2 linked regions of the Rhodopirellula bahusiensis genome follow. Each later gene encodes a partner of the first gene's protein in a complex. Links are inferred from orthologs where the notes say so. Each region holds a gene or a part of one and is shown on either strand. Other genes may lie near its edges.

Region 1 (4,967 bases):
CACCGGGAACGAACACCATGACCGTCGAAGGCATGGCTTTGGCAATGCCAGCGATTCGAGCGGATTCGAATTCTTCGATCCAACGTTGTTCGTCGGGCAAGAGTGATGACTCTTCTGCATCAACTTGGGTGGTCAACCACGCAACCGATGCAAGGAGAGCAAACGTCAAGCAACCGATTCGCACCAAGGCAGAACCGAGACATCGAGATGGCATGGCGAATCGTTTTTGTCTGTGTGAAGTCGTCAGTGCAGAAGGCATTCAAGCACGCCGAAGCGGCACGCGAACTATTTTAGCAAGCGGGCACCCAGCCACTCGACTCGATGTCCCAAGGCTTGGTCGATTGACCGTTTGGGTTTGGATGCATCTTCACCCGTTAGGGAGGTGCGAAGCGTAAGACGCCGCGCGTCTTCGAGTGGCAGAATCAGCCCGTGCGGTTTGCGGTCTTCGATGTCGAGTGTCCAGACGACGCGATTATCCATCAACACCGACAGCTTCAATGGAGTGAACTGGTCCACATCGGATGACATACGGACAGCGGCAACTAGCTTTTGATAACCATCGGGAACACGAACAACGTGATCGGACGACAGCATGGTCGTGAGGTTTTTGCCATTTGATTCCGTTGCAAACCAAGTCGATGCCAAGTCATCGCCGACAAGCGTGCTGAGGGCATCCGGTTGGTGCTGCTGGGCAACTTCCGCGTCGACAAGATAAAGGATTCCCCCGGAGAACTGGATTTCCAATAGCTGCGACACAGGAATGGAATGTGTGATGTCGTCGCCCAGATCCAGCTCTAGCGAGCGATCGGTTGGATTCCAATTCGCTTGCTCCGCCATCCACCGTGATCCACGTTGGTCTTTAATTTGAATCAGTTTCTCTGTTGGGCGATCGCCGGTGGTCGAGAAGATCACGCCTTCAAGCTTTTGCAATGGAGCATCGACGATGTTGCCACTGAGGTCGAAGGAAACGAAATCTCGCTTGATCTCAAGGATCGTGCCTTCGATCGGATCCAGGGCGTTGCCTTCCCGGCGGATGACCAAGCGGTCGCGACGCTGAGGTTCTTCCACCAGAGCGAGCCAGTCAGCGTCAGTCGCTGACGACGGGGCTCGGAATCGAATGGATTGAACGGAGCGGATGGACACCGTGAGGGGAGGTTGGCCCAAAGAGCGAACCAGCAAATTTTCGCCTTCCATGGAAGTCGCGGCGGAAGCCACTTCTGAGCCCCCGCGAAGGATGACGCGAGTCGGTGGGCTGGTTTGCTGAGATCCTTCGAATTGGATGCGTGCGATCTCGGTCAATTCCCACTGTTTGGACTGCCCATCGGCCAAAATCACGCTGAGAGACGAACCCGTCAGGTTGCTTAGCTGTCCTGATTGTGCGTCACCGTCGATGGTTTCGAACTGGATTTTGGGTCCCAATTCGCTGTTGTCGGAGGTGTCCTGGCCGGGACATTCCATTCCTGAAAAGACAACAACAAGAGTTGCGAAAAGGGCGATGGAGGGGATCTGGCTGCGGATCGAGCGTGTCATAGGAACCGGCTTGAGCGTAAAAATCCATTCGTCGAAGCGTCGCTGTGAGGTCCCTTACAGGATAACCGTCTTCCAGGCTGGGAAGCAGGGGAAACCATTGCTTTTGCGTTGAGGCGGTGTTTCTTTGTCCACTGTTTCGAGGCGAATTAGGCCATTGGTCTTCACTGGATCTTGGTCAATTTAGATCCTTGCCTGATCCATATCGCGGCGCTAATACGGTTTCAACTTGAGCGTAGATGTGAAGCTTGCGTGAAATGAGTTTGCGTTGTAGAGGGTTTGTGGATAGTATTCCTCCTGTCAAACGGATTTAGCCAGCCGAGTGGCTGGAAGTCAAAAGGTTAAACATGTCCATTCGATTCAATCAATCTTGCCCAACCTGCGGGCGGCGAATCGACATTCGCGCATCGTTACTTGGATGTACCGTCGCATGTCAGCACTGTGGTTCTGAGTTCACCGCATGCATGAGCGACACGGCTCAACCACGCGAATCTTCAGACGAGCTGCTCGACCGTGTCGAAGCGGCTCTCCAGCGAGCGGAGTCTGCCGCGCAGAAGAGCGGATTGACGTCGCCGTCGATTGTGTCGCAATCCGGCCAAAATTGAACCGGTTGTTGTCTGCGTGATTTCACCGGCAAGGCGGGCGGTCATGCCGCAGATTGCCCGCCGTCAGATGGCGGCGGTGAGCTACTGAGCTGAGGCTGGCTTTTTGGGCTCGGCTTTCGGGATCGGCTTAGGCGGTGGTGCTTGATTCTTGGCCTGGGCCGAGTTCAAGACGTTCTCCACCTCAGCGGGAGCGGATTCTGGTTCCGCTGAGTTTTGGGAGTCGTTCTCCAATTGTTCTTCTGGGTCTGCTTCTTCCGCGTCGCTCGGTTTTTGTTCAATGGTCGTTTGGACCTGAACCGCCTTTTTGCCTTTGTAGGCACCAGCAACCGCTGCGAATTTCGGGACGTCCTGAACGGACAATTCCAAGGCGGAGCTCGCCGCTTGCTCGGTGGTAATGATGTCACCAACGCTGAGATCCAGCAAATCGCTGGTTTTGATTTTCGACCGGGCCAACGTCACGACGACGTCCACGGGGGCGGCGTCAATGCTGTCAGCGATCTTTCGTCGCGATTTGGGTGTCGGGTTGGCTTTTCCGTAGCCAACCCAACCATTGCGAGAGAGTTTCGCGTTGTATTTTTCAATCGAATTGAAGGGGATGCACAGATTCATCATCCCCCGGTTTTTGCCGAGCAGGACCTCGAATCCCACCAAGATTGCCACTTCATTGGGAGGCACAATTTGGGCGAGCTGCGGGTTGCTCTCGGTGGTGTGGATTGTCGGTTCCAGCTGAATCACATTTTCCCAAGCCGGAACGATTTGTTCCAGGAACAGTTCCACGACGCGGCACATCAATCGTGTTTCGATTTCGGTGAGCGGCCGGCGGATCGTTTCGCCCGGGACGGGGTCGCCTCCGAGCATTCGATCGATGATCGCGTAAGCCAGTCCGGGTGCGATGTCGAGCACCCAGTGACCTTCCAAAGGCATCGGTCGGATGATGTTGAAACAGCTGGGATTGTCGAGGCTGAAGACGAATTCGCTGTAAGTGAGTTGGTCAACGCTCAGTAGTTTGACCTCGATCATCGTCCGGAGCAGGCCGGAGATCGACGCACCAAAATTCCGAGCGATCGACTCGTGCAACGAATGCATCGCCCGCATTTGGTCTTTGCCAACGCGTTCGGGGCGTTTGAAGTCGTAGGCGGTGACTCTGGCGCCGGAGGGCACACCGGGCGAGTAGGGCTTGGAGTCCGACGGATGGGCTGCCCCAATAGCGGGGGCGGAGGAGCCAACTGCCGCGTCTTTGTTGGCTTCGGTCGTGCGCGTGGAATCAGCCGAGTCTTTGTTTCCAGTGGGTGCGTCGGTACCTTCCTCGTCCAAATCGGCCGTTTCCATGGCCTTCAGAAGATTTTCGACTTGGTTTTGACTCAGTGATTCGTTGGACATCGTGTCCTCAGCCTCTTATGTGACCGTTCCCACGTACGATGTACTTGTAGCTGGTCAGTTCCCGCAACCCGCATGGCCCTCTTGCGTGAAACTTATCGGTGGAAATTCCGATTTCAGCACCCAAACCGAACATTCCGCCGTCGTTGAAGCGAGTGCTGGCGTTGACCATCACCGCAGAACTGTCCACCAAAGCGGTGAACCGCTCGGCCGCAGCCAGGTTGTTGGTGACAATCGCGTCGGTGTGCCCCGATCCATAGTGATTGATATGGTCGCCAGCGGCATCCAGCGAATCCACGACAGCGATGCTGATTTGCGGACCCAGGAATTCGGCACCGAAATCGGCTTCCGTCGCAGGGATACCGCCGGTCACGTGGGAAGCGGCTCTCTCATCGACCCGCATCTCAACACCGCGACTGGCCAAGCGTTTCGCGATCGCAGGAAGAGCTTCCGCGGCGATGGATTGGTGAATCAGCAGCGATTCGCAAGCGTTGCAGACACCCATTCGCTGGCATTTCGCGTTTTCGATGATGTCGACCGCCATCTCGATGTCCGCGGACTCATCGACGTAGACGTGGCAATTGCCGTCGTAATGCTTGATGACCGGCATGGTGGCTTCGGCGGCGACGCGACGGATCAGGTTTTCTCCGCCTCGAGGAATCGTGACGTCGATGTTGTCGGCCTGTTGGAGGAAATGGCCCACCGCGGCGCGATCGGTCGTTCCAACTAGCTGAACCGCGTCATCAGGAATACCGACGCGACGGCCGACTTCGTGCAAGACATCCATGATCGCGCGGCTGCTGTGTGCAGCTTCTTTTCCACCGCGAAGAATCACCGCATTTCCGCTTTTGACGCAGATCCCAGCCGCATCGGCAGTCACATTGGGACGACTTTCGTAGATGAAGAAAACGACGCCCAGGGGCACGCGACGCTTTTCGATACGCATCCCGCCCGGCCGAGCAAAGCCATCCAGGACTTCGCCGATTGGATCGTTGAGCCCTGCGATTTCACGAAGACCGGTGGCGATTCCGGCGATTCGGTCCTCATCCAGGCGTAGACGATCGATTCCCGCGTCGGTCAGTCCATATTTCGGCGCATTTTCGAGGTCCAATTGATTGGCCGCAACAATCGCGTCAGCTGCTTCGATCAATGCGTCCGCGGATTCAGTGAGCCATTGGTCCTTGATGTTTGTGTCCAGGGTCCCGAGCAAACGAGAAGCGGCTTTTGCACGACGGGCGATGTCGACGCATTGTGCGGCGAGGTCGTCGGACTGGAGAGCGTCGGTTTGGGTGTCGGTCGTGGAAGCGGTCGACATGGGAACCTATGGGTTCAGGTGGCAATCAATGGAATCGTGATACGAAAACCGGCTGAGGTCGGGAAAATCCCAATCTCAGCCGGTCGTACACATTGTCTGGCATTGGCTCGTTGAGGTCAACGTCAACGAGTTTGCCAGGTCAT
Region 2 (4,789 bases), on another replicon or contig:
ACGCAGCAACGATGTGCACAATGGCGAAGCGGTCGTCGTGGCGGGCAACCCTGGTGGTCGCGGAATAACGATCACCTCAGGAATCGTCAGTTCAAAAAAGACGTACCTGGACATGCCCAACGCTCTGATCGCGACGAACTACAACCTGCTCGCACGTGACGATTTCTTGCGGTTCGATGCGGCCAGCAATCGCGGAAACTCAGGCGGTCCACTCGTGAACATGGAAGGCAAGATCATTGGCATCGTTTCTCGCGTGAACCCGGAAGAGCAGAACGCCGGATTTGCGATTCCAATCGATCGTGTTCGCAAATTGCTTGGTCGAATTGTTGAACCGGAACTGCGACACGATCGATGGGTTGGCATCTCACTCAATCCGCTTGCCGAGGCAGCCGTTGTCGCCACGGTCGAAGAAGGTTCACCAGCTGCAACAGCGGGGGTACTTGCCGGTGATGTGATTGAGATGGTGGCAGGTAGCCGTGTTCGCAATGCGGCTCAATACACGCTGGTGTTGGATCAAGTGCTCAGAGAATCGGAAGAGGTTGAGTTGCTGGCGAGCAGACGCGGATCAGCGATCCCGGTTTCGCTGCAGACCGTTGCGGTGCCTCGGCTGCAAGGCATCGAGCTGGATGAGCATGAACCTGGTCTGGACTATCGAATGTACCTGGGCAAGTTCAAAAAGTTGCCCGAGTTTGAAGAGATGGAAGTTGCAAGATCAGGGCAAGTGGATTCGCTGAACTTAGAGGAGATCCAGGCTGATCAGCGAGACGATTTTGCGTTGAGGATCGACGCGATGTTCCGCGTGCCGGAGGAAGGTTTGTATCGATTCCAAATCACATCCGACGATGGGAGTCGGGTTTTCCTGCATGACAAACTTTTCTTGGATCACGATGGCAACCATCCCCCCATGACGGTCAGCCGATTGGTTCGAGCCGGCGCCGGTTTGCATCCGATCCGCATCGAGTATTTCGAAGGTGGAGGCGCACAAACGTTGACGGTGGGGCTGACACGCCTAGACGTTTCAAAAGACGTCGACGGCGATGACACGGATCCCGAAACGGAACGAACTCCAGTCGAAATGCAGTTCTTTCGCGTGCCGGCCTCAGACCCTGAGTCGAAACCCACATCGGGAGCTCCGAGCGAGTAAAATCTTCGCCTGCTGCTTTGGTTGGCAGCGCGGCGGTTGTTCCAGCCTGTTTCCCCCACCTCACTTTCCTACCTGCGAATTGCTGATGAAAACGTATTTCTTTGCTGCTGTCACACTGTGTGTTTCGACACTTCTTGCCCATTCACCCGCCGCAATGGCGGAGGACGCCGCCAAGACCGGAAAGTGGGAAACACTTTTCGACGGCAGCAACTTGGATGCTTGGCGCGAATACAACCGCGAATCGGTGACGACCGGTTGGAAGATTGATGGCGATGCGTTGACGTGCATCTCACGCAAAGATCAAGGCGAAGGTGCTCGCGGCGAAAACTTGATTACAAAAGAAAAGTATGCAGCGTTTGAGCTGGAACTCGATTTCAAAGTCACCCCCGCAGCGAACAGCGGTGTGATGTTCCATGTCGTCGAAACAAAGAAGCCGCCTTACTACACCGGACCTGAGATTCAGATCCAGGATCACAAGGGCGGCCACGATCCACAAAAATGTGGATGGTTGTATCAGCTGTATCCCGCGGAAACGGATTCAACCAAACCCGCCGGCGAGTGGAATCACTTGCGAGTGCTGATCACACCTGCGAAGTGCCAGATTGAAGTCAACGGTGTTCTCTACAGTGAGTTCGTCAAAGGCAGCGATGATTGGAACGAACGTGTTGCCAAGTCAAAGTTTGGCAAGTGGGAAGGCTTTGGCGAACCCACAAACGGTCACATTTGCTTGCAAGATCACAACGACGAAGTTTCGTATCGCAACATTCGCGTTCGGCGTCTGTAGGTCGTAACTGACAGCGAGCGGATGGCTTCCCCTAATGTGAAACGATCCGCGTGAAACACGCTGGGGCAAAGGGAAGGGCCATGGTGAAGCCCTCCCTGCCTCACCATGGCCCTATCATTGCTGGAACGATTTGGCACCGATCGTTCCACCCTCCCAATCCATGGTACAAGGAGTATCGGACCGCACCGGTCAAATGCTTCAATCGATTTGGTGAGGTGAACCCGTTTTTTCTGGCGGGGCGCATCTTCCTTTGGCAAAGCAACCGTTTTTGTATCTTTTCGATGCGGTTTGCCGCGAAGGAAGGCTCGGTTCTAAACGAGTCTTCCGGTTGCAAGAACAGGTGACGTCAGGTGACGTACTCTTCTTCGGCTTCGCCGGTTGGGCGTGAGATTTCGCCGGTGTCCTCGAGATGCCGGACGATGTCGACAATTTTTTGCTGGACAGCTTCGACTTCGCTGATGCGAACACTGCCCAAGTACCCCATTTCTTCCTGCAAATTCTCGGCCGCTCGCGAACTCATGTTTCGCAGCACTTTCTGTTGCAGCCCCTCGCTGGCGCCCTTCAGCGCCATCGCCCACTGAGCCGTTTCGACATTCTTCAGCAACGCTTGGATATCGCGATCACCAAGTTTGGAAATATCCTCAAAGACGAACATCAATCGTCGAATGTCTTCGGATAGCTCGGGATCTTCGCGACCCAGTGATTCCATGATGGTTCTCTCGATGGCACGTTCGACCACGTTGAGGATCTCCGCGACGCTTTCGACGCCACCGGTGTTGCTGTGTTGTTGGTTGACCATGTTGCTGAGGCGAAGTTCTAGGCCACGTTCAAGTTCGGAAACCGCCGCAGGGCTGGTTCGCCCGATCGACGCGATGCGCCGGATGACTTCCAGCTGTTTCACGGGATCGAGTCCGGCCAGCACTTCCGCGGCGTAGGACGAGGGAACGTGCGAAAGCAGCAGAGCAATCGTTTGCGGGTGTTCTTCCCCGATGAATTGCAGCAGAGTTTGCGTGTCGACCTTTTTGACAAAGCCGAACGGCATCGCATCGATGGTTTGTTGCAGGTTGCCGATCAGTTCTCCGGCATCCCGCCCCAACGCTTCTTTGATCAGTTCCTTGGCTCGTTCCAGGCCACCTGGGCTGGCGTAGATCGAGCTCGCTTTGCTGGTCAGGAACTCAGCGATCACGACTTCTTGTTCGTCGCCACCGACCGAGTCGATCTGCGCGATTTTGATGCTGATCGTTTCGATCAATCGCGGCGGAAGTTGACCGAGGACCTTTGCCGCGACCTTCGTGGGAAGGCTCATCAGCAAGATTGCCGCTTTCGTCAATCCGCGATCGTCAGCGATACTCATGGTCGACGAACTATTCACTTCGTTGAGAAACCTGCCATGCAAATGAGAGGAAGCACCGCATGAGTGAGCACTTCACGTATCTTTCATCGGCAATCCAAAGGGCAGGCTCAACCGAACGCCGAAGAGGGAGGCGTCGTGCCGAATTAGGATCGGGATATCTGGCAGAACCAGCAAACTCGGCTAGGGTGCTGCGGTTTGGGGAGGTTTGCCGAGCACGCGAACGATCAACCAGAGCACCGTCGCGGAGATCAGCAGACTGATCCAAGGCGAGATGCCCCAGGATGCAGGCAGTGTCCCAAAAAGAATACACGTGACGCCGACCACCAACGCGTAAGGCATTTGTGTTCGCACGTGCAGCACGTGATTGCAATCACAAGCTCGGCTGGACAACACCGTCGTATCGGATAGCGGGGAGCAATGATCACCGAAGATCGCCCCGGCGAGCACGCTGCTGAACGTGGCGAGGCAGATCGGCGACATCGCGAGAGACGCATTCGCTGCCGTTGACAAGCCCGACGAGGAAACAGCGTCCGCTGTACCCAGAAGAGCTTGTTGCAGATTGATTGATAGCGCAACGGCCAGCGGGGTCAGAATCGCCATGGTGCCCCAACTGGTTCCGGTGGCGAATGCAATGAAGGCGGCCAACAGAAACACGCAGGTGGGAAGCCATTCGACGGGGAGACGTTCATCCAGAATCGACGCGAGATAGCCTCCCGTGTCGAGTTGGTCCGCCCCGGTCAGCGACGACAGTCCCCATGCCAACCAAAGCACCGCCATCGCTGGCAACATTTGCAGCATGCCTTGCAATGATCCCATGACAACCAACTCCCACGACACTTTGCTCAGAAGCATGGCGAGCGTCCCAGCGACGAACAGCCCCGCCCCACCGCCAACGACAAGTGCTAGATAAGAATTTCCATTCCCGATGACGTGCCCAAAGGTTTGCCAGGTCGACATCTCGCCTTCCATCGGTTCCTGCAGTCCCGTCCAGACCAGAACACCGCTGATCACAATCAAGCACACGACAATCGGCATGACCGAGGCAAGCGTATCTCGCCACGATGTGGATGACGAAGAAAGATGATGATTGATTGGCTGTCTCGCCGCGGCGTTTTCTTCCGCCCACATTGGCCCGAAGTCTCGTCCCGATCGAGCGATGACAAAGACAAACCACAATGCCAACAGCGGGTAGAAACGATAGGGAAGGCTATGCAAGAAGACTGAAAAGGTCATGTTCGTCGCTTCGATTCCGGCGTCAATGAGGCCGGTCTGCAAGTAGCTGAGTTCGGTTGCGACCCAGGTGCTCACAAGCGTCAGCCCCGCGACGGGAGCGGCCGTGGAATCAACCAGATAGGCCAGCTTGGCTCTCGAGATCCCGTACCGCTGCGCCGTGGTTCGCATCGTTCCGCCGACCAGCAGTGTGTTGGCGTAGTCGTCAAAGAAGATCAACAATCCAGTGAAGCCGATCAGTGTTTGCCCACCGCGGCGAGTGGACACGCGACGAGTC

Evidence for each region. Proteins that work in one complex are often made in the same cells at the same time.
Region 2: the proteins of fliM (region 1) and fliG are in contact, whole or in part, in a crystal structure (PDB 4QRM), measured with the Thermotoga maritima proteins. The link is inferred for Rhodopirellula bahusiensis from one-to-one orthologs. Residues at the interface, in WP_004081085.1 of Thermotoga maritima: Tyr124, Leu127, Asp128, Ile130, Met131, Gly132, Gly133, Pro134, Glu136, Pro139, Arg141, Thr144, Glu145, Ile146, Glu147, Ser149, Ile150, Lys153; in WP_004082903.1 of Thermotoga maritima: Phe122, Ser125, Glu126, His127, Pro128, Gln129, Thr130, Val133, Glu157, Arg161, Leu164, Leu165, Arg167, Ser169, Glu171, Val172, Glu175, Ile176, Asn179, Lys182.

Annotation. Positions count from the first base shown.
Region 1 is NZ_NIZW01000004.1:265,942-270,908, reverse strand. What follows is about bases 1,364-4,322. They hold fliM (flagellar motor switch protein FliM), read right to left. Parts: upstream 3,513-4,322; coding sequence 2,214-3,512; downstream 1,364-2,213. Other genes in these bases: CEE69_RS07580 (glutamate-5-semialdehyde dehydrogenase), read right to left, coding at 3,520-4,322; CEE69_RS07595 (hypothetical protein), read right to left, coding at 1,364-1,530. In the rest of the region: CEE69_RS07600 (S1C family serine protease), read right to left, coding at 1-214; more of CEE69_RS07595, read right to left, coding at 286-1,363; more of CEE69_RS07580, read right to left, coding at 4,323-4,824. UniProt on the Bacillus subtilis protein: One of the proteins that forms a switch complex that is proposed to be located at the base of the basal body.
Region 2 is NZ_NIZW01000006.1:292,420-297,208, forward strand. Bases 1,279-4,059 are described here. They hold fliG (flagellar motor switch protein FliG), read right to left. Parts: upstream 3,283-4,059; coding sequence 2,275-3,282; downstream 1,279-2,274. Other genes in these bases: CEE69_RS09005 (3-keto-disaccharide hydrolase), read left to right, coding at 1,279-1,928; CEE69_RS09020 (Na+/H+ antiporter NhaC family protein), read right to left, coding at 3,463-4,059. In the rest of the region: CEE69_RS09000 (PA14 domain-containing protein), read left to right, coding at 1-1,144; more of CEE69_RS09005, read left to right, coding at 1,230-1,278; more of CEE69_RS09020, read right to left, coding at 4,060-4,789. UniProt on the Bacillus subtilis protein: One of the proteins that forms a switch complex that is proposed to be located at the base of the basal body.